DNA from 4 places in the Streptomyces sp. NPDC090442 genome. Region 1 is predicted to be linked to each of the others. Evidence: riboswitches for the same ligand, from Rfam matches in the RefSeq annotation. Region 1 holds a riboswitch; each other region holds the start of a gene.
What was found. Region 1 has a riboswitch for cyclic di-AMP ahead of ACIQU6_RS26250 (M23 family metallopeptidase). Riboswitches for the same ligand answer to the same signal wherever they lie in the genome.
Positions count from the first base shown of each region.

Region 2: another riboswitch for cyclic di-AMP. It lies ahead of ACIQU6_RS14470 (transglycosylase family protein); the one in region 1 lies ahead of ACIQU6_RS26250 (M23 family metallopeptidase).
Region 3: another riboswitch for cyclic di-AMP. It lies ahead of ACIQU6_RS24495 (peptidoglycan DD-metalloendopeptidase family protein); the one in region 1 lies ahead of ACIQU6_RS26250 (M23 family metallopeptidase).
Region 4: another riboswitch for cyclic di-AMP. It lies ahead of ACIQU6_RS21270 (NlpC/P60 family protein); the one in region 1 lies ahead of ACIQU6_RS26250 (M23 family metallopeptidase).

Region 1 is NZ_JBIVXW010000040.1:2,672-7,533, reverse strand. It holds gene ACIQU6_RS26255 (M16 family metallopeptidase) at 1-1,360, shown strand, start outside; cyclic di-AMP (ydaO/yuaA leader) riboswitch at 1,672-1,828, shown strand; gene ACIQU6_RS26250 (M23 family metallopeptidase) at 1,841-2,620, shown strand; gene ACIQU6_RS26245 (GntR family transcriptional regulator) at 2,868-3,554, shown strand; gene ACIQU6_RS26240 (HPr family phosphocarrier protein) at 4,007-4,288, opposite strand; gene ACIQU6_RS26235 (GNAT family N-acetyltransferase) at 4,487-4,862, shown strand, end outside.
Region 2 is NZ_JBIVXW010000017.1:10,121-14,982, reverse strand. It holds gene ACIQU6_RS14475 (transglycosylase family protein) at 80-1,183, shown strand; cyclic di-AMP (ydaO/yuaA leader) riboswitch at 1,434-1,603, shown strand; gene ACIQU6_RS14470 (transglycosylase family protein) at 1,611-2,297, shown strand; gene eno (phosphopyruvate hydratase) at 2,613-3,893, shown strand; gene ACIQU6_RS14460 (septum formation initiator family protein) at 4,104-4,577, shown strand; gene ACIQU6_RS14455 (DUF501 domain-containing protein) at 4,665-4,862, shown strand, end outside.
Region 3 is NZ_JBIVXW010000035.1:79,788-84,649, reverse strand. It holds gene ACIQU6_RS24495 (peptidoglycan DD-metalloendopeptidase family protein) at 73-1,383, opposite strand; cyclic di-AMP (ydaO/yuaA leader) riboswitch at 1,638-1,794, opposite strand; gene ACIQU6_RS24490 (DUF2332 domain-containing protein) at 2,206-3,312, shown strand; gene ACIQU6_RS24485 (PP2C family protein-serine/threonine phosphatase) at 3,358-4,497, opposite strand; gene ACIQU6_RS24480 (LysR family transcriptional regulator substrate-binding protein) at 4,849-4,862, opposite strand, start outside.
Region 4 is NZ_JBIVXW010000029.1:53,524-58,385, forward strand. It holds gene ACIQU6_RS21255 (alpha/beta hydrolase) at 1-31, shown strand, start outside; gene ACIQU6_RS21260 (C40 family peptidase) at 467-1,093, opposite strand; gene ACIQU6_RS21265 (hypothetical protein) at 1,349-1,702, shown strand; gene ACIQU6_RS21270 (NlpC/P60 family protein) at 1,888-3,033, opposite strand; cyclic di-AMP (ydaO/yuaA leader) riboswitch at 3,041-3,226, opposite strand; gene pcrA (DNA helicase PcrA) at 3,461-4,862, shown strand, end outside.

The DNA.
Region 1 (4,862 bases):
GGGCGGCGCGCCCAAGCCGTGGGCCTTCCCGGCGCCCGAGCGCAGCCAGTTGGCCAACGGGCTGACCCTGCTGACCAGTCACCGTCCCGGGCAGCAGGTCGTCGCCGTGGAGGTCAACCTCGTCGCCCCGTTGGCGGCCGAGCCCGAGGGCCTCGACGGCGTCGCCACGATCATGTCCCGGGCCTTCTCCGAGGGCACCGACAAGCACACCGCGGAGGAGTTCGCCGCCGAACTGGAGCGCTGCGGCGCCACGTTGGACGCGCACGCCGACCACCCCGGTGTGCGGGTCTCCCTGGAGGTCCCGGCCTCCCGTCTGCCGCGCGCCCTCGGCCTGCTCGCCGACGCGCTGCGCGCCCCCGCCTTCCCGGACGACGAGGTCGAGCGGCTGGTCCGCAACCGCCTCGACGAGATCCCGCACGAGCTGGCCAACCCGGCCCGGCGCGCGGCGATGGCGCTGTCCAAGGAGCTGTTCCCGGCCACCTCCCGGATGTCCCGGCCCCGTCAGGGCACCGAGGAGTCCATCGCGCGGATCGACGCGGCCGCCGTGCGTGCCTTCTACGACGCGCACGTCCGGCCCGCCACCGGCACCGCCGTCATCGTCGGCGACTTCACCGGCGTCGACCTGGACGCGGCGCTGGCCGACACCCTGGGCGCCTGGACGGGCTCCACCGCGCAGCCGTCGAAGCCCTCGCCGGTCGTCGCCGACGACACCGGCCGCGTGGTGATCGTCGACCGCTCCGGTGCCGTTCAGACCCAGCTCCTCATCGGACGGGTCGGCGCCGACCGCCACGACCGGGTGTGGCCCGCCCAGGTGCTCGGCACGTACTGCCTGGGCGGCACCCTCACGTCCCGTCTGGACCGGGTGTTGCGCGAGGAGAAGGGCTACACCTACGGGGTGCGCGCCTTCGGCCAGGTCCTGCGCTCCTCCGCGCCGTCCTCCCCGGAGGGCGCCACCGGCGCCGCCCTGCTCGCCATCAGCGGGTCGGTGGACACCGCCTCCACCGGTCCGGCCCTCCAGGACCTGTGGACGGTGCTGCGCACCCTCGCGGCCGAGGGGCTGACCGACGCCGAGCGCGACGTCGCCGTGCAGAACCTCGTCGGCGTGGCCCCGCTCAAGTACGAGACCGCCGCCGCGGTCGCGGGGACCCTGGCCGACCAGGTGGAGCAGCAGCTCCCGGACGACTACCAGGCGCAGTTGTACGTCCGGCTCGCGGAGACCGGCACGGTCGAGGCGACCGCGGCGGTCGTCAACGCCTTCCCGGCGGACCGGCTGGTGACGGTCCTGGTGGGCGACGCGGCGCAGATCGCCGAGCCCGTCAAGGCGTTGGGCATCGGCGAGGTGACCGTCGTCAGCGGCTGACCTCAGCCGCGTGACGGCATGTCACTCGACGTCTCGTCACTTATCGACAAAGCGGCTCCCGTGGCAGCGACTTGCCACGGGAGCCGCTGTGCGTGTGCACCGTGTTCCCGCCCGCCCAACTGGTGCGCGTTGCTCCGCCGCCCCTACGGGCCCGGGCCCGCGGACGGGTGGCGTCGCCTGCCGGGTTGCCTCGGTTGCCCGATTCGAGTGTGGCGTGTCGCACAAAACTCCAGTTCTGTTTGCCGATTGAAAGTTGCCCCGTTTAGCGTCGGTCCGGCTGTTCGTCACAACTCCGCCACAACAGTGGCACCGAGCAGTCATCGCCGAGTCCCCGTACGGCGCGAGCCAGGGGAGCCGGGGACCCACATGTCCCCTGGGGTGAATCGGTCTCCTCTCCGGAGGAGCCCGTAGGAGACCTTCCTGCTCCGAACCCGTCAGCTAACCCGGTAGGCGAGAGGGAAGGAAAGGACCAGCCAGTACATGGCGTTCACCCGTGCCACCGGGAAGCACCGCCGTGCGAGCCGCACCGCTCGCACGACCCGCAACCTCGCCGGCATAGCCACCCTCGCGGCCTCCGGAGTCGTCGCTTCCGTGGCGTCGCCCGCGCTGGCCGCCACGGGCGAGCCGACCGCCCACGACACCGGCCTCCAGCACGCCGTCGAGCTCGGTGACGAACTCGCCGTCCGGATCGAGGCCCAGGCGGACACGCAGCAGGCGGCCGCCGAGGCCGCCGAGGCCAGGGCGAAGGCCGAGGTCGAGGCCAAGCGGCTGGCCGAGATGGCCAAGAAGAAGGCCGACGAGGAGCGTGCGGCCAAGCTGCGCGCCGCCCGCGAGGCCGAGCGCAAGCGCCTCAACACCTTCGTCGCTCCCGTGGCCGATTCCTACGTCTCCACCGCGTACAAGGCGTCCAGCGGTCTGTGGTCCTCGGGCAGCCACACCGGCATCGACTTCCACGCCGCCTACGGGACGCAGGTTCACGCCGTGGGTGCCGGCACCGTCGTCGAGGCCGGCTGGGGCGGCGCGTACGGCAACAACATCGTGATCCGGATGAACGACGGCACCTACACCCAGTACGGCCACCTCTCCTCGATCGGGGTGACGGTCGGGCAGTCCGTCACCCCGGGGCAGCAGATAGCCCTCTCGGGCAACACCGGAAACACCACCGGCCCGCACCTCCACTTCGAGGCCCGGACCGGCCCCGACTACGGCTCGGACATCGACCCGGTCGCCTACCTCCGCGCGCACGGCGTCAGCGTCTGACCTTCCCCGACCTCTCCGCCGCAGCACCGTCCCCCTGGAGCCCCGGCCCGCCACCTGGCGGGCCGGGGCTCCGCCGTTTCCGTAGGGCCGCCGCCGTCGGCCCACCTGCCAGGTTCCCGGCTCGCATCGTCCGAAAAGTGCCGATGAATTCACGACATTCCGCGGGAGAATCCGTCGGTGTCGAATAGGGTCGAGGAATGTCGCCGAGCGGCGACGTCTTTCGGGGATTACGGCGGAGGCACGGACGATGCGAAGCCACATTTCCGCGCACGCGGTGTGTACGGCGATTCGGGACGATATCGTCTCCGGTCTGCTCGCGCCGGGGAGCCGGCTGATCGAGGACATTCTCGCCGCGCGGTACGGCGTCTCCCGGGTGCCGGTGAGGGAAGCGCTGCGCACCCTCCAGTCCGAAGGTTTCGTCACCTCCCGCCACCACGCGGGCGCCTGCGTCGCCGAGCTCACCGAGCAGGAGGCCGCCGACCTCCTCGACATGCGAGCCCTCATGGAGCCGCTGGGCGCCGCCCGCGCCGCCGCCCGGCGTACCACCGCCCACCTGAAGGTGCTGCGCGGCCTGGTGCGGCTCGGCCGTGAACGGGCCCGCCACGGCCACCTCGCCGACCTGCGCCAGCTTGACGGTTGGTTCCATGAGACGCTCGCCCAGGCGGCCGGCAGCCCCAGCCTCACGGCGCTCCTCACCCAACTGCGACGCAAGATCGAGTGGACCTACGTCATCGAGCCGCCCACCCGAGTCACCGACGCGTGGGACGAACACGGCGCCGTTCTTGACGCCGTCGCCCGGGGGGACGCGGAACGCGCGCGCACCCTCATGGCGGCGCACATCGAGCGGTCGCTCCCGGTGTACCGACTGCGGCGCCACGCTTCCTCTGTGAGGGAGGCGAAACGACCCGTCAACACGGCGCGCGCCCGCGCTTAACAATCGCCCCGTATACAAAGGGGCAGGTGTCTGGGAACGCTGGCGCAGGGAGTGAAGGCGAGGCGGGGGTGCTCGGCGTGCGTTTCTGATGCCGCTCGCCCAAACGCTCCCCCCGGATGCGGAGAATGGGAATTCGGGATTAAAAGCGTCGACTGGATGTCGAGAATGAGGGCGGATGCCGGTGGGAGGTAACGCCGACCGGAATCGTTCCGGGGTAGCCGTACGGATTTCCGAGGATTCCGATTAGTCGATGCAGAATCCCCGATGTGCCTCCCCGCCCGAGGTTCAGTGCATCGCCCGACGCCCCGAGGAATGGCGAGCACCCGCCTCCACGCATTCGCGAACGGCCCCGCCGCGGCAGCCGGATGTGTGTACCGGTTGCCGCGGCGGGGCCGTGTCGGCTGGCGTCCGAAGTCCTGGGCGGGGTGCGTGGCCCCGCAGGTGCTCGGGGCTCAGACGGTCTCGGGGAGCTCCTCAAGGCCCTCGGCGACCAGCTTCGCCAGGCGGTCGAGCGCGGCCTCGGCACCCTCGGCCTCGGAGGCGAGCACGATCTCCTCGCCACCCTGGGCGCCCAGGCCCAGGACCGCCAGCATGGAGGCGGCGTTCACCGGGTTGCCGTCGGCCTTGGAGATCGTCATCGGGACACCGGAGGCGGTGGCCGCCCGGACGAAGATCGACGCGGGGCGGGCGTGCAGCCCCTCGGCCCAACCGACATTGACGCGGCGCTCAGCCATGGTGTTGCCCTTCAAAGTCGTGACTGTTGTCTAGACCATTCTCGCACGCTGCCGGGGGTGGTCCGGCAGCCCGTCGTCCTGGCTTCCCGTCGGGCTGCCGACCCTCCTTCCAGGCCGTTGGTTCCGCGCGAAGGCCAGGGGGAATTCGAGCGTACGCACGCCGAGCCGGTTGTCAGTGGCCCGCCGTACGCTGTCCGCATGCAGACGCCGCCGGATCATGCCTACCCGACCCACTGGGAAGCCGACGTGGTGCTGCGTGACGGCGGGACGGCGCGCATCCGGCCCATCACGCCCGACGACGCCGAGCGGCTGGTCTCCTTCTACGAGCAGGTGTCGGACGAGTCGAAGTACTACCGCTTCTTCGCGCCGTACCCACGCCTGTCCGATCGTGACGTCCACCGGTTCACCCACCACGACTACGTCGACCGGGTCGGCCTGGCCGCCACCGTGGGCGGCGAGTTCATCGCCACCGTCCGCTACGACCGGATCGACGCGCGGGGCCTCCCTGCCAAGAGCCCCGAGGACGACCAGGCGGAGGTGGCCTTCCTCGTCCAGGACGCCCACCAGGGTCGCG
Region 2 (4,862 bases), on a different contig from region 1:
GAAAGGCAACCGCATGCGTTCCGGGAACGGCCGGCATCGTCGCCCCCGACAAGCACCGGCCATCTTTGTCACGGCAGGAGTGACCGGCGCGGGACTGGCCCTGCCGCTGCTCAGCGCCGGCGGCGCGCAGGCCGCCGACACGGCGACCTGGGACCGCGTCGCCCAGTGCGAGAGCGGCGGAATGTGGAGCTCCGCCACCGGCAACGGCTTCTACGGCGGCCTCCAGCTCACCCAGGAGATGTGGGACCACTACGGCGGCACCGCCTACGCCTCCCGCCCCGACATGGCCAGCCGGGCCCAGCAGATAGCCGTGGCCCAGGCGATCCTCGACGACCGCGGCCCGGACGCCTTCCCGAGCTGCGCGGTGGACGCCGGGCTGACGAAGGGCGGCCGCAAGCCGGGCGTCGATCCGGGCAGCACCAGCCGGCCCACCCCGCGCCCCACGCACGACCCCTCGGCCGACGACCCGGCCGCCGGCGACCCGTCCGGCGCGACGGGGAGGTCGGGCCACGCGGGGCCGGGCACCGCGACGCCCACCCCGTCCGGCAGTGACGCCGACCCCGGGTCGGACTCCGACTCCGATACCCCGGGCGCCCCTTCGGCGAGCCAGGACCCGACGGACCCCACGGGCGCCACAGGCACCGAGAACCCCACAAGCCCCACGGACTCCGCGTCGCCGTCCGGATCGCCGTCGGCCACTCCGTCCCCCTCCGCTTCCGGGAAGCCGTCCGAGAAGCCGACCGAGGAGCCGTCGGGCTCGCCGTCCGGGCGGCCCTCCACCGACCCGTCGGACGCGACCCCGTCCGCCCCCGGGGTCCCGTCCTCGCCCCCGTCCGCGTCGCCGGACGACCCGGCCGGTCCGTCCGGCTCCGTCGACCCCGGTACGCCGCCCGCCGCTGGCAAGCACCGCGGTGCGCCGGGCGACGGTGCGGGCTCCGGTGACGAGCGGGACGGTGGCAGCGGCCGGCACGCCTCGCGCGGCGGGGCGGCGCACCGCACGCCCCCGGCGGGCGCCGGCGACTACCGCGTACGCCCAGGTGACAACCTGTCAGTCATCGCCGAGCGCCACGACCTGCCGGGCGGCTGGCCCGCGCTCTACGACCGCAACCGTGACGTCATCGGCTCCGACGCGGACCTCATCCTTCCTGGTCAACTGCTCGATCTCGGGCGGGCGCAGGGGTAGTTACCGCCGGTTCGGGGCGGTTTCGTAAAAGTGAGATATGGCTCTCGTTGCGAGGGATGGGCCGGGTCCCGTCCCCCGTTTCGATACCGGGGTCCACCTGCGGAAATGTCCCCCCTGATGATCAAAAACGGTCAACTTGGTTCAGAAGATGGGGTTTGAACACCAACAGGGATTTGCTTACGGTCAGGACCGCTCGCCAAAGCGGGCCCTTCGATCGCTCGCCGAATCCTGCCGGCGGTCGGAGGACGACGACGCGCAAGCGCCGAAGGCAGGAGCGGGGGACCCAAGGTAAGTGCCGGCCCCACCCGTGAAAGCGGGTCAACCGGCTTGGGGTGAAGCCGTGTGTGCAGCACACGCGGCCGGGCAGCTCACACGGCCCGAACCCGACAGCTCACCTCGTAGGCGTCGGTGAGGAAACGAACGCACGATGCTGATCAACAAGGGCAAGCACCGCCGCAGCTCCAAGGCCGTCCGCGTCGCCACCCTGGCCGGTGTCGCCGGCGCCGCCGTCGCCGTCCCGCTGATGGGCGCCACCTCCGCTTCCGCCGCTTCGGTCGCCACCTGGGACAAGGTCGCCCAGTGCGAGTCCGGTGGCAACTGGTCGATCAACACCGGTAACGGCTACTACGGTGGCCTGCAGTTCTCCAACTCCAGCTGGGCCGCCGCCGGTGGCACCCAGTACGCGGCCCGCGCCGACCTGGCCACCAAGGCCCAGCAGATCGCCGTCGCCGAGAAGCTGCTCGCCATCCAGGGCCCGGGTGCCTGGTCCTGCGCCGGCGCCGGCAACCTGACCGCCGGTGGCCCGGCCGCCAACGTCGACACCTCCGGTGGCGCCACGGTCAAGAAGAGCCAGGGCACCTCCGAGACCCGCAAGCAGACCGAGGGCACCACCAAGAAGAAGTCCGCCCCGGTCCGCGAGAAGGTCGAGAAGACCCAGCCGGCCCCGCAGCAGTCGCACCGCTCCGGTGACACCTACACCGTGAAGTCGGGCGACACCCTCGCCAAGATCGCCAAGGCGCACGGCACCAACTGGAAGGCGCTCTACGCCGCCAACAAGTCCGTCGTCGGCGGCAACCCCAACCTGATCTTCCCGGGCCAGAAGCTCAGCATCTGAGCCGCCCGCGAAAGCTGCCCCGCCCCGGCGCGTCCCCCCGAGCGCGCCGCGGCGGGGCTTCTTACGTCCAGGCGCCCCTGCGCCGTGCCGCGCCGCGCCCGAGCCCCCCGCTGACGCGCGCCGTTCCCGGTGCCGTCAGACGGCCCGGCGCGGCGTTACCCGCATAGCGAACAACGCCCGGAAACCTCCCGTGAACTGGGAGTTCGGCCTGCTTGTTGGGTTTTTTCGTCCCACGGAGCGGGCCACGGGCAAGCGGATGCGTCCGGGGCCGTTAGGCTCGGGGCGAGAACTCCAGACACCCCCGAAGGAGACAACGTGCCGTCCATCGACGTCGTCGTAGCCCGCGAAATTCTCGACTCGCGAGGTAATCCCACGGTCGAGGTCGAGGTCGGCCTCGACGACGGCAGCACCGGCCGTGCCGCCGTCCCGTCCGGCGCCTCGACCGGTGCCTTCGAGGCCGTCGAGCTGCGGGACGGCGACCCCAACCGCTACCTCGGCAAGGGCGTGGAGAAGGCCGTCCTCGCGGTCATCGAGCAGATCGGCCCGGAGCTCGTCGGCTACGACGCGACCGAGCAGCGGCTGATCGACCAGGCGATGTTCGACCTGGACGCCACCGACAACAAGGGCTCGCTGGGCGCCAACGCCATCCTCGGCGTCTCCCTGGCCGTCGCGCACGCCGCCTCCGAGGCCAGCGACCTGCCGCTGTTCCGCTACCTCGGTGGCCCGAACGCGCACGTCCTGCCCGTGCCGATGATGAACATCCTGAACGGCGGCTCGCACGCCGACTCCAACGTGGACATCCAGGAGTTCATGATCGCCCCGATCGGCGCGGAGTCCTTCTCCGAGGCGCTGCGCTGGGGCGCCGAGGTCTACCACACCCTCAAGAAGGTCCTGAAGAGCAAGGGCCTGGCCACCGGCCTGGGCGACGAGGGCGGCTTCGCCCCGAACCTCGGCTCCAACCGCGAGGCCCTGGACCTCATCCTGGAGGCCATCAAGGAGGCCGGCTACGCCCCCGGCCAGGACATCGCGCTGGCCCTGGACGTCGCCGCCTCCGAGTTCTACAAGGACGGCAAGTACCAGTTCGAGGGCAAGGAGCGCTCGGCCGCCGAGATGACCGAGTACTACGAGGAGCTCGTCTCCGCGTACCCGCTCGTCTCCATCGAGGACCCGCTGTTCGAGGACGACTGGGCCGGCTGGAAGGTCATCACCGACAAGCTCGGCGCCAAGGTCCAGCTCGTGGGTGACGACCTGTTCGTCACCAACCCCGAGCGCCTGGCCCGCGGCATCGAGGAGGGCTCCGCCAACGCCCTCCTGGTGAAGGTCAACCAGATCGGTTCGCTGACCGAGACCCTGGACGCCGTCGAGCTGGCCCAGCGCAACGGCTTCAAGTGCATGATGTCGCACCGCTCCGGCGAGACCGAGGACGTCACCATCGCCGACCTCGCCGTCGCCACCAACTGCGGCCAGATCAAGACCGGCGCCCCGGCCCGCTCCGAGCGCGTCGCCAAGTACAACCAGCTCCTGCGCATCGAGGAGATCCTCGACGACGCCGCGGTGTACGCGGGTCGCAGCGCGTTCCCCCGTTTCAAGGGCTGACGCCCGCGTCGACCCGGAGGCGCCGCCCCGCGCCTCCGGGCGTTCGACCACACCACCGCCCCGCGGTGCTCCGCACGATGTGACCTGCGGGCAAAGCCGGGGCGAAGCGCGCACGTCCCCGTCCCCGGTCCCGTACCGTGGCCGGGGACGACGTGCGTCATGACGACCGCCGTGACGCGTGTGACGGACGGAAGCTGAAGGGGAGGCGACGTGCCCGCGGACCGGTTCTCCACCGCGACCCGGCTCAAGGCGCTCGGCGAACAGGCCGCCGCCCGCGTCTACCGCGCCAAGCGGCGCCCCCGCCGCAACCGCCTCACCGGCCGCGCCGCGCTGCTGGCGCTGGTGATGTGCTCGCTGGTGGTCGCCCTCGCGTACCCGATGCGGCAGTACATCTCCCAGCGCTCCGACATCGCCGACCAGCGCCGGAAGGCCCAGAACGCGGCCACCGCGCTGAACCGGCTGCGCGACGAGAGGTCCCGCTGGCAGGACCCGGCCTACGTCCGTCAACAGGCCCGCCGCCACCTGCACTTCGTCATGCCGGACGAGACCGGGTACATCGTCCAGGACGGCTCCGGCGTCCGCGCCGCACCCAAGGGCGCCGAGGCGGCCGACCGCCCCTGGTACGACAAGCTCTGGAACGCCGTGGACGACGCCGACGCCACCGACGTCGCCGCGGGGCGGTAGCCCGCACCGACGGCGACCGGCGAGACTGTACGGGCGGGCCCGCCCCGGCCGCCCGCCACCCACCACCGGCCCTCACCGAAAGCGCACATGGACACGCCCCCGCCCCAGACCGAGCCCACCGAGCCCACCGCCGCGGACATCGCCGCCTTCAAGGATCAGCTCGGCCGCCCGCCGCGCGGCCTGCGCACGATCGCGCACCGCTGCCCCTGCGGACAGCCGGACGTCGTCGAGACCGCGCCGCGGCTGGAGGACGGCACCCCCTTCCCCACGCTCTACTACCTGACC
Region 3 (4,862 bases), on a different contig from region 1:
TTGACGCCGTTGCCGGGCCCGGGAGGGCGCGTGGGTGGCCGCCCACGGGGTGTGGGCGGCCGGGGCGGGGCGTCAGACGGTGACCCCGTGGTCGCGCAGCCACGACACCGGGTCGACCGGGGCGCCGCCGTGCGGGCGGACCTCCAGGTGGAGGTGCGGGGTGGTGGCGTTGCCGGTGGCGCCGACGCGGCCGATCACCTCTCCCGTATGGACCCTGCCCGACGTCTTGACCATGGACGACAGGTGGCAGAACCAGAGCTCCGTGCCGTCGTCGAGCGTGACGACGATCCGGTAGCCGTACGCTCCGGCCCAGCCCGCCTGGGTGATGGTCCCGTCGTGAACCGCCTTGACCAGCGTGCCCGTTGGGGCCGCGAAGTCCTGCCCGGTGTGGTCCGCGGCCCAGCGGTCGCCGGCCTGCCCGAAGCCGGTGGCCAGGGTGTGCGAGGAAACCGGGGCGACGAAGTCCGGGGCGGGGCGGGCGGGTTGGTCGGCTTCCGGGGTGGCGGGCTTGGCGTCCGGGGCGGCCGGGGCCGCCGGTTCCTGAGAGGTCCGAGTGGCCTGGTGGGCCTCCGCGGTCTCGGCGGCTTGGGGAGCCTCCGTGGCCTGGGTGGTCTTCGCGTCCGCCTCCGGCGCCTGTGCGGCGGCCGGTGCCTCCTCCGACTCCGTCCCCGCCGTCTCCTCAGTCCCGGGCGTCTCCTCCGCCCCGGGCTTCTGCGGCGCCTCTGACGTCTGCGGCGCGCCCTCCGGGGGCGCGGCCGTTCCCGCGGCCTCCGGCCCCTCGGGGCCGCCCTGTTGGGCACCGGCTCGGGCGTCGGCCTGGGCGTCTGCCGGGCGGACGCCGCCCTGCTGGAGGATGCGGTTGCGCAGCGCCTCGGCCGCGCCCGCGCCCTGGGCGGCTTCCGCCGGGGCGCCGCCGGCCCGCGCGCCGTGAGCGGCGGAAGCGAAGGCGTCCGTGGCGGTGGTCGCGGCGGCGGCCACCGGGGCCTTCGGGGCGTCCACGGCGGCGTCCTCGGCCGTCCCACCGGGATCGGGCATCGAGATCGGCGCCGGCGGCCGGCCCTCGGCCGCGGCCACCCCGCTCGCTCCGACCGCCGCGATCACGCCGACGCCCAGGGCCGTACCGCCGCGCGCCAGACCGACGCTGCGCTGCCTGGCCACCCGGTGCTTGCCGCGCATCGAACGGAGGTCCTCGTCGTCGGCGCCGGCTCCGTCGAGATCCGCCTCATCGACGCCCCTCTCGTCACCCGTGCCCCACGCGCCCCCGGTACCGCCCCCTTGGAGACCGTGCACCGACTCACCACCGGCCAACCCGCCCTGGCCGACGTCCTCATGGGCCGGCCACTCGGGGGTCGGCCCCTGGTGGGGCATTCCCTGCTGGGGCATCGCCTCGTAGGCGGAAGAAGCAACGGAAGCAGCGGAAACGGTGGTAGCAGGGGAAGCGGGCGAAGCGGCGGCATCAACGAAATCGCCACCCCCACCCGGAACATCCACACCAACACCACCGGAGGCAACGTGCCCGGCGGGGCCGCCGAGGCCGAGGCCGAAGCCGATCGTGCCGCTGAAGTCGGCGGGGCCACCGAGGCCATAGCCGGATGGAGCGTGAGGGGCGGGCCTGTTGGACGCCACGGGGGCGCTCTCCTTTCCTTCCTTCTCGCCTACCGGGTTAGCTGACGGGTTCGGAGCAGGAAGGTCTCCTACGAACGCCTCCTGGCGGGAAGCGCCCGATTCACCCCAAGAGGGTGGTTCCCCGGTTCCCTCCGCTCAATTCCCAGCAATTCCAGGCGGATCCGACGGGCATCCACCAAACCGGTCGATCCGGGCGGCGCGACGCGGGTCGGGGACACGGTCGAGCAGGGCGGCGGCCGGCTCGTGCGGGACGGGTCGGGGTCGTTCTGGGCGTGCGGAAAAAGCGCGTACGGGATTCGGCGTCGGCGCACGGTGCCGCCACTTGCGACGGCTGGGACGACCGCGCTCCGTTATCGGACAGTAATAGAGACGACGACGGAAATCCAAGCGTTCCCATGAATCCACAAGGGTTCCGCCCGGCCTTCACAGCGACCCCGGCGGGAACGTTTCCCCTCAAGCCATCCCGAACCAGGGTGAGTTGGCGCCATCGCGCCAAACGATCTCGCGACGATTGTGCGCGACTTGTTATGCAGAGGGACGCCTCGCGGTCACGGAGGGTGAGGGCGATAACGTCGCCCCATGGTCGTCAACGTTGCGAACACCGGAAACGTCGTCAACACCCCGCGGGAAGTGGCGGAACGGTACCGGGAGTTCTCCTGGCAGCAGGCGCGCGGGCGGTCCGAGGCGCACGAGGAGCTGACCGCCCGGATCGGCCAGGACGACGAGTTCTGCGAACTGCTGGCGGGTTCGCTGCCGGCCGGCGCCAAGCAGCAGCCGAACCTCCTGCTCGCCGCGGTGCGCTATCTGGACGGCCCGCACGCGGAGTTGGGGCCGCGCGGCGCGGCGGCGTACGGGCGCTGGCGCGAGTGGACGATCCGGCACTGGGACGAGGTCCGCCAGGTGATCATGCGGCGCGCCACCCAGACCAACGAACCGGCCCGCTGTGCCGCACTGTTGCCGCTGCTGGCCCGTCTGCCGCAGCCCCTGGCCCTCCTGGAGGTCGGGACGTCGGCCGGACTGTGCCTGCACCCGGACCGGTACCGCTACCGCTACGTCCACGAGGGGCGCGACTCCGCGTACGGCGCCCCGGATTCCCCGGTCACGTTCACCTGCCGCACCAGCGGGCCGGCCCCGTTCGACGACGGCGACGCGGCAACGCCGCCCGGCGGGCTCCTCCCCGACATCGTCTGGCGCGGCGGCATCGACCTGAACCCGCTGGACCCGGCCGGGAACGCGGACGACCTCCGCTGGCTGCGGGCGCTTCTCTGGCCCGGCGACGAGGCCCGCAGCGCGCGCCTCACGGCCGCCGTCGAGGCGGTGCGGCCCGCGCCGCGCCCCGTGCTGGTCCGCGGCGACCTGGTCGACGAGTTGCCGGCACTGGCCGCCCGGGCGCCGGCAGGGGCGACGCTGGTGGTCTTCCACAGCTCGGTGCTGAACTACCTTCCGCCCGCCCGGCGCGAGGAGTTCGCGCACCGCGTGCGGACGCTGCTCGCCGAACGGGAGGGCGGCGGGCACTGGATCTCCCAGGAGCACCACAGCGTGCTGCCGTGGATCACCGCGCCGGAACACCGTTCCCTGCGGCCCGAGGACGGCATGCTGCTGACCCTCGCGGTGGACGAGCGCCCGGTCGCGCTCACGGACCCGCACGGCCAGAGCGTGCACTGGCTCCGATCCGCGCACCCGTAGGGGACGCCGGACCCTCCCAACGGCCTTACGGGGACGGCCCGCGCCCTACGTCCCCAAGGGGCGCTGGACCGCCAGCAGCGCCATGTCGTCCGCGGGCGCCTCGCCCGTGTACCGGGCGACGTCCTCGATCACCACGTCCAACAGGTCGTCGGGGCCCTCGAAGTGGCTGCCGCGCAACCGGGCGCAGGGGTCGTAGAACGCGCCGGCCCGGTTGCGGGCCTCGGTCACCCCGTCGGTGAACAGGAGCAGCATCCCCCCGGCCGGGAAGAAGACCACGTCCGAGCGGTCCGGAAAACCCGCCACGTCGGTCAGGCCCAGCGGCAACGCGGCGGCGGCCGGGGGCAGTTCCCGTAGGCCGCCGTCCGGGGTGAGCAGCAGAGGGGACGGGTGGCCTCGGTTGAGGACGCGCAGGACGGACTGGTCCCCGGCGGGGACCTCCGCCAGTACGGCCGTGGTGAAGCCCTCGTACTCGTCGAGGCCCGCGCGGCGCCCGCCCTCCCGTTTGAGCGCCCGCTCCAGCCGGTGCGCCACCGCCTCCAGGGTGGACTCCTGATCCGCCGCCTCCCGGAAGGCGCCGACGACGACCACCGCGGCCTCCACCGCCTCCAGCCCCTTGCCCCGCACATCGCCGACGATCATCCGCACGCCGTGCGGGGTGTCCTGGATGGCGTGGAGGTCGCCGCCGATGCGGGCGCCGGCCCGGGCGCCGACGTAACGGGCGGAGACCGCGAGCCCGGCCAACCGATCGGGCGGGGCCGGCAGTACGGCCCGTTGGGCGGCCTCCGAGACGTCCCGCACGGAGGCCAGCCGGGCGTCGCTGATCCGCACCACCCGGTTGATGCCGAGCGCCAGCAGGGCGACGACCACCACCGTGATCGCCTCGGTCACCGACTCGTAGTAGTCCTCGACGCCGTGGTACGTGGCGACCAGGAGCTCGCTGACGATGGCGGCCAACGCCGTGACGCCGGTCGCCCGTAGGGAGAAGAGGGGAGCCGCGACCAACGGGGCGGCGGCGAGGAACGGGGCCGCGGTGTACTGGGGCGGCGTGACGAGGTCGAAGAGCACCCCGATGACGATCAGGGCGGTGGGCAGCCAACGGGCCAATCGGCGGCCGAGCGGGGACATCTGGTCGCCGCGAGCGCGCCGTTCCCCGCCGCCCGTGCGGTTCCTGCCGCGTCGACGCATCCGCACCGGCCTCTTCCCACTCCGCCCGCCCGGTGGCGCGCTCGTTCCGCCCCCACCCGTCGTGCCGCCCTGGTCCGTTGCGCCGCCCTCGGCCCCCGCACCGTCCCCGGCCGTCCCGCCTGCGCCGCCCACGTCGCCTGCCGTGCGCCGCGCCCTCCTCCCCCCGCTGGCCTGCTGCCTGCTGCCTGCTGCCTGCTGCCTGCTGCCCTCAAGGCTTGCTGCCGCTCCGCCGGGTGGCGAGTCCTCCTGAGCCGAACGGGGTAGGCACAGGCTGGGGCCACCCCGCCCCCTAAGGGCCCACCCCCTCACCCCCTTACGGCAACCACCCGCCACCCCGCCCCCGCTCCCCCACTACGCCTCCGGGC
Region 4 (4,862 bases), on a different contig from region 1:
CCGGTGGTTCGGGCTGTACCTCAAGGGCTAGCGCCGACGGCGCGCCGGCGTGGTCCGCCCTAACGGCCGCCGCAGCAGGCGGAGTTCATCGTTCGGGTGAAACTCCGCCGGAGTTGCCGGAACCGGGCACATCGCCGCGCCGCGGTGCGTTGTACGACGTGACAGGGTTCGGCGTGCGAGTGACGTACGGGGGCGGTGCGGATGTGGGGCCGCGGCGGTGACGGGGAGCGGCCAGGAGGGCGACCGCGAGGGCGAGCAGGGCTGGCGTCCGGCGCGCAGCGGCCACGGGAACGACCGGGGGTGCGGCCGGGGGAGCGGTCGTACGGTGACGGGCGGGCCGGTGGTGGGCGTCTGCGCGTGGCCGGGTGGGTGGCCCAACGGGCGGCGATATCCGGGCGGTTGGGCGGCAACGCCGCGAGCGTGCGTGCCAGACGCCGCGACGCCGCGGAGATCCGTCAGAAGCGCCCTAGGCCGGGCGGGTCGCGCCGGCGAAGGGCATCCGGTCGATCGGGGTGATCTGGACGGGCTCGCCCGGGTGCGGGGCGTGGATCATCTCGCCGCCACCGATGTAGAGGCCGACGTGGCTGATGCCGGAGTAGAAGAACACCAGGTCGCCAGGGGCGAGTTGGGGCCAGTCGATGCGGGTGCCGGAGGCGATCTGGGTGTAGGTCGTCCGGGGCAGGGCGACCCCGCCGGCCTTCCAGGCGGCCTGGACCAGCCCCGAGCAGTCGTACGCGGCCGGGCCGGTCGCGCCCCAGGCGTAGGGCTTGCCGAGCGCTCCGTGGGCGAAGGAGACGGCGCGGGCGGCGCGTTCGCCCGGTGCCGGGGTGCGCGGGGCGGCGACGGGTCCGGGTTCCGGGGGGCGTTCCTCGGCGGTGGCGGGGCGGGTGCCGAGCCGGCGGATGCTGCCCAGGCGGCGGGCCCAGCCGGCCACTGCGGTGGCCTGGTGGCCGCCCGTGCGCTCCAGCACCGTGGCGCCGTCCAGGCAGCGCTGTGGGTCCGCGGCGAGCAGCAGCCCTTGGTGGGTGGCGCGGGCCCGGGCCGGCTGTGGTGCGAGCTGCGGTCGCTCGACGGTGGTGTGGTGCGAGGCCATGGCGGCCGTCACTTCCTTCCCTGCGGGACGGGGCGACCGGAGGGGGCGGGCCCGGTCGCGTGCAGGAGGAAGCTAAGCCCGGGGTCACGGTGGCGAACCTCCTTGCCCGGCATTGCCCTTATCCGACCGGTCATGGTGCGGGGATGACCGCCCGGGCGGTCGGGGCGGGTCGGGACCGGCGGGCCCTGACCGAAGCGGGCATCGCGGACGCCCTGCCGGAAAGGACGTGCTATGGGGCGGATACGATCCAGCACTATGGACGTAGTAATCAATGTCTTCGTCGCCCTGCACATCATCGGCATCGCCTCCCTCCTCGGCGGGTTCCTGACCCAGATGAAGGCGATGAGCGCGGGCACCGCCCGCTTCGTGCCGGCCATGCTGCACGGCGCGCTGACGATGCTGGTCACCGGCATCGTGCTGGTCGGCCTGAACCAGATGCAGGGCGCCTCGCTCAACAACATCAAGTTCGGCATCAAGTTGGCCGTCCTGGTGGTGATCCTGGCGCTGGTCTACGTCAAGCGGGACGAGGAGAAGATCGCCAAGCCGCTGTTCGGCGCGGTCGGCGGCCTCACCATGCTCAACATCTTCATCGCGGTGCTCTGGACCTGAGCCCGCCCGGCGCTCCGGCGGCCCCGCCCGGCACGAACCCGGCGGCCCGGCCCCGGCGCCGCAGCGCCCGGCCCGAAACGGCACACCGCGCGGTCGTCCCGCTCCGTACCCCGGAGCCGGCGGATGGCCGCGCGGTGGCGTGTGGGGGGTGGTTCAGTGGGGCGCGGCGCGCGCCCGTGTGCCGGTTAACCGGGCCGGACGCTCCCGTAGATCGGCATGTAGTAGATCGACTCGACCCGGACGTTGGCCCCCGGGTGCGGGGCGTGGATCATCTTGCCGTCGCCGATGTACATCCCGACGTGGCTGATGTCGTTGTAGAAGAACACCAGGTCACCGGGTTGCAGGTTGTCGGTGGAGACCCGGGTGCCGGTCTTGACCTGGTCCCAGGTCGTGCGCGGCAGATCGACCCCGGCCGCCTTCCACGCGGCCTGCGTCAGGCCCGAGCAGTCGTAGGAGTTGGGCCCGGTGGCGCCCCAGACGTAGGGCTTGCCCATCTGGGAGCGGGCGAAGGCGAGTGCCTTCTGGGCCTTGGTGCTGGACGAGCCGCCGTCCGAGGCGCCGCCGCCGGACGAGGTGCCGCCGCCGGTGTTCTGGTCGGAGCCGCCGGGATGCTGCCGCCGCTTCTCGGCCTCCTTGCGGGCCTGCTCCTCGGCCTTGCGCTCGGCCGCGGCCTCCTTCTGGCGCTCCAGTTCGGCCAGCCGCGCCTTCTCCTGCGCGGTCAGCCGGGAGAGCAGTTGCCGCGCCTCGGCCAGCTTGGCCTGGACGTTGCGCTTGGTCTCCTTCAGGGACGTCTGCGCGTGCTGGAGGTCCGTGAGGCTCTGCGTGGCCTCGGCCCGTTGGCGGGTGGCCGCCGCGGCCTGCTCCTGGTAGTCGGTGACCACCTGCTTCTGCCGGCCGGTCAGTTGCTGCATCAGGTGGTTGCGGTCGACGAACTGCTGCGGGTCCTTGGCGAGCATCAGTTGGGCGGTCGGGTTGATCCCGCCGCTCTGGTACTGCGCCGACGCGAACGAACCCAGCCGCCGCCGGGACTCGTTCATCTGCTCCGCGCGCCGGGCCGCCTCGTCGATCAGGCGGTTCACCGTGCGCTGCCCGCTGTCGGCCTTCTCCTTGGCGGCGTTGTACTTCTGGGTGGCGACCTCGGCCTGCTGGTACAGGTCGTCGACCTGCTGCTTGACCTCTTCGACGGTCGGCTGGGGCGCCTTCGGGGCGGCGTTCGCGGTCTGCGAGAGCAGGGTGACCGAGGCCAGTGCGGCCGTGGTCAGCCCGGTGGCCGTACGACGGCCGCCGGGCGTGGCAAGTATGGGGGTGCGCGGCTTGCGATGGGACGCCAAGGCCGGCGACTCCTTCCGTGGACCGCCTACCGGGTTAGCTGTCGGGTTCGGGCGGTCTGCTGACGGAAGGCTTGCCCTACGGCCGGTGCGTCCGCCTGGCGACGGCCGCCCCGGTCGATTCACCCCGGTGTTGCTTGTGGGTCCCCGGCTCCGGATTGCCTTCGCGGCAGGCCGGACTCGGCGGAGGCGGCCCGTGCGGACGCTGTCGTCCGCGGGGACGGCGGGCTGCCTTGAGCGAGACCGTAGCCAACTCGTGTGGCTCCTGTGAAGGCAGGTGTTCGATATGCCCGAAACCTTTTCGTGACCTGAACGCGGAGGGCCCACGAGGCGTCCCCGGCCGCGCAGATGACGCCCCGACCAAGGCGGTACCGGGCAATCCGCCGCTTCGGGACCGGTTGTCAGTGCGGCGGCCTAGACTCGGTGGGCGATGAGCAGCCTCTTTGACGACAGCTTCCTGGCGGACCTCGGCCCCCCGGACGAGGAACCCCCGCCGCCGCCCGAGGACGAGCACGGCCCGGTCCCGGACGAGATGCCCGCCGACCTCTTCGGCGGGAAGTTCGACGCGCCCGCGCCCCGGCAGCCGTACTACCGCGACGGTGCCGCCCGCCCGGCCATCGACCCGGCGGCGCTCCTGGAGGGCCTCAACGACCAGCAGAAGGCCGCCGTGGTGCACAGCGGCAGCCCGCTGCTGATCGTCGCCGGCGCCGGCTCCGGCAAGACCCGGGTGCTCACCCACCGCATCGCCCACCTGCTCGCCGAGCGCCACGTCCACCCCGGCCAGATCCTCGCGATCACCTTCACCAACAAGGCCGCGGGCGAGATGAAGGAGCGCGTCGAGGACCTGGTCGGTCCGCGGGCCAACGCCATGTGGGTCTCCACCTTCCACAGCGCCTGCGTGCGGATACTGCGCCGGGAGTCCAAGCGGCTCGGCTTCACGTCGTCCTTCTCGATCTACGACGCGGCCGACTCCAAGCGCCTGATGGCCCTGGTCTGCCGCGATCTGGACCTGGACCCCAAGCGCTTCCCGCCCAAGTCCTTCAGCGCCAAGATCTCCAACCTCAAGAACGAGCTCATCGACGAGGAGACCTTCGCCGGGACGGCGGCCGACGGGTTCGAGAAGACCCTGGCCCAGGCGTACGCGATGTACCAGGCGCGGCTGCGCGAGGCCAACGCCCTGGACTTCGACGACATCATCATGACGACGGTCCACCTGCTCCAGGCGTTCCCCGACGTCGCCGAGCACTACCGCCGCCGCTTCCGCCACGTCCTCGTCGACGAGTACCAGGACACCAACCACGCCCAGTACACCCTCGTCCGCGAGCTGGTGGGCCCGGGCACGGTCGAGATCCCCGCCGCCGAGCTGTGCGTGGTCGGCGACGCCGACCAGTCCATCTACGCCTTCCGCGGCGCCACGATCCGCAACATCCTCCAGTTCGAGGAGGACTATCCGAACGCCACCACGATCCTGCTGGAGCAGAACTACCGCTCCTCGCAGACGATCCTCTCGGCCGCCAATGCCGTCATCGAGCGCAACGAGAACCGCCGCCCCAAGAACCTCTGGACGGACGCCGGCGCCGGCGCCAAGATCACCGGCTATGTCGCCGACACCGAGCACGACGAGGCCCAGTTCGTCGCCGACGAGATCGACCGGCTCACCGACGCCGGCGACGCCAAGGCCGGCGACGTCGCGATCTTCTACCGCACCAACGCCCAGTCCCGCGTCTTCGAAGAGATCTTCATCCGGGTCGGGCTGCCCTACAAGGTCGTCGGCGGCGTGCGCTTCTACGAGCGCAAGGAGGTCCGCGACATCCTCGCCTACCTCCGGGTGC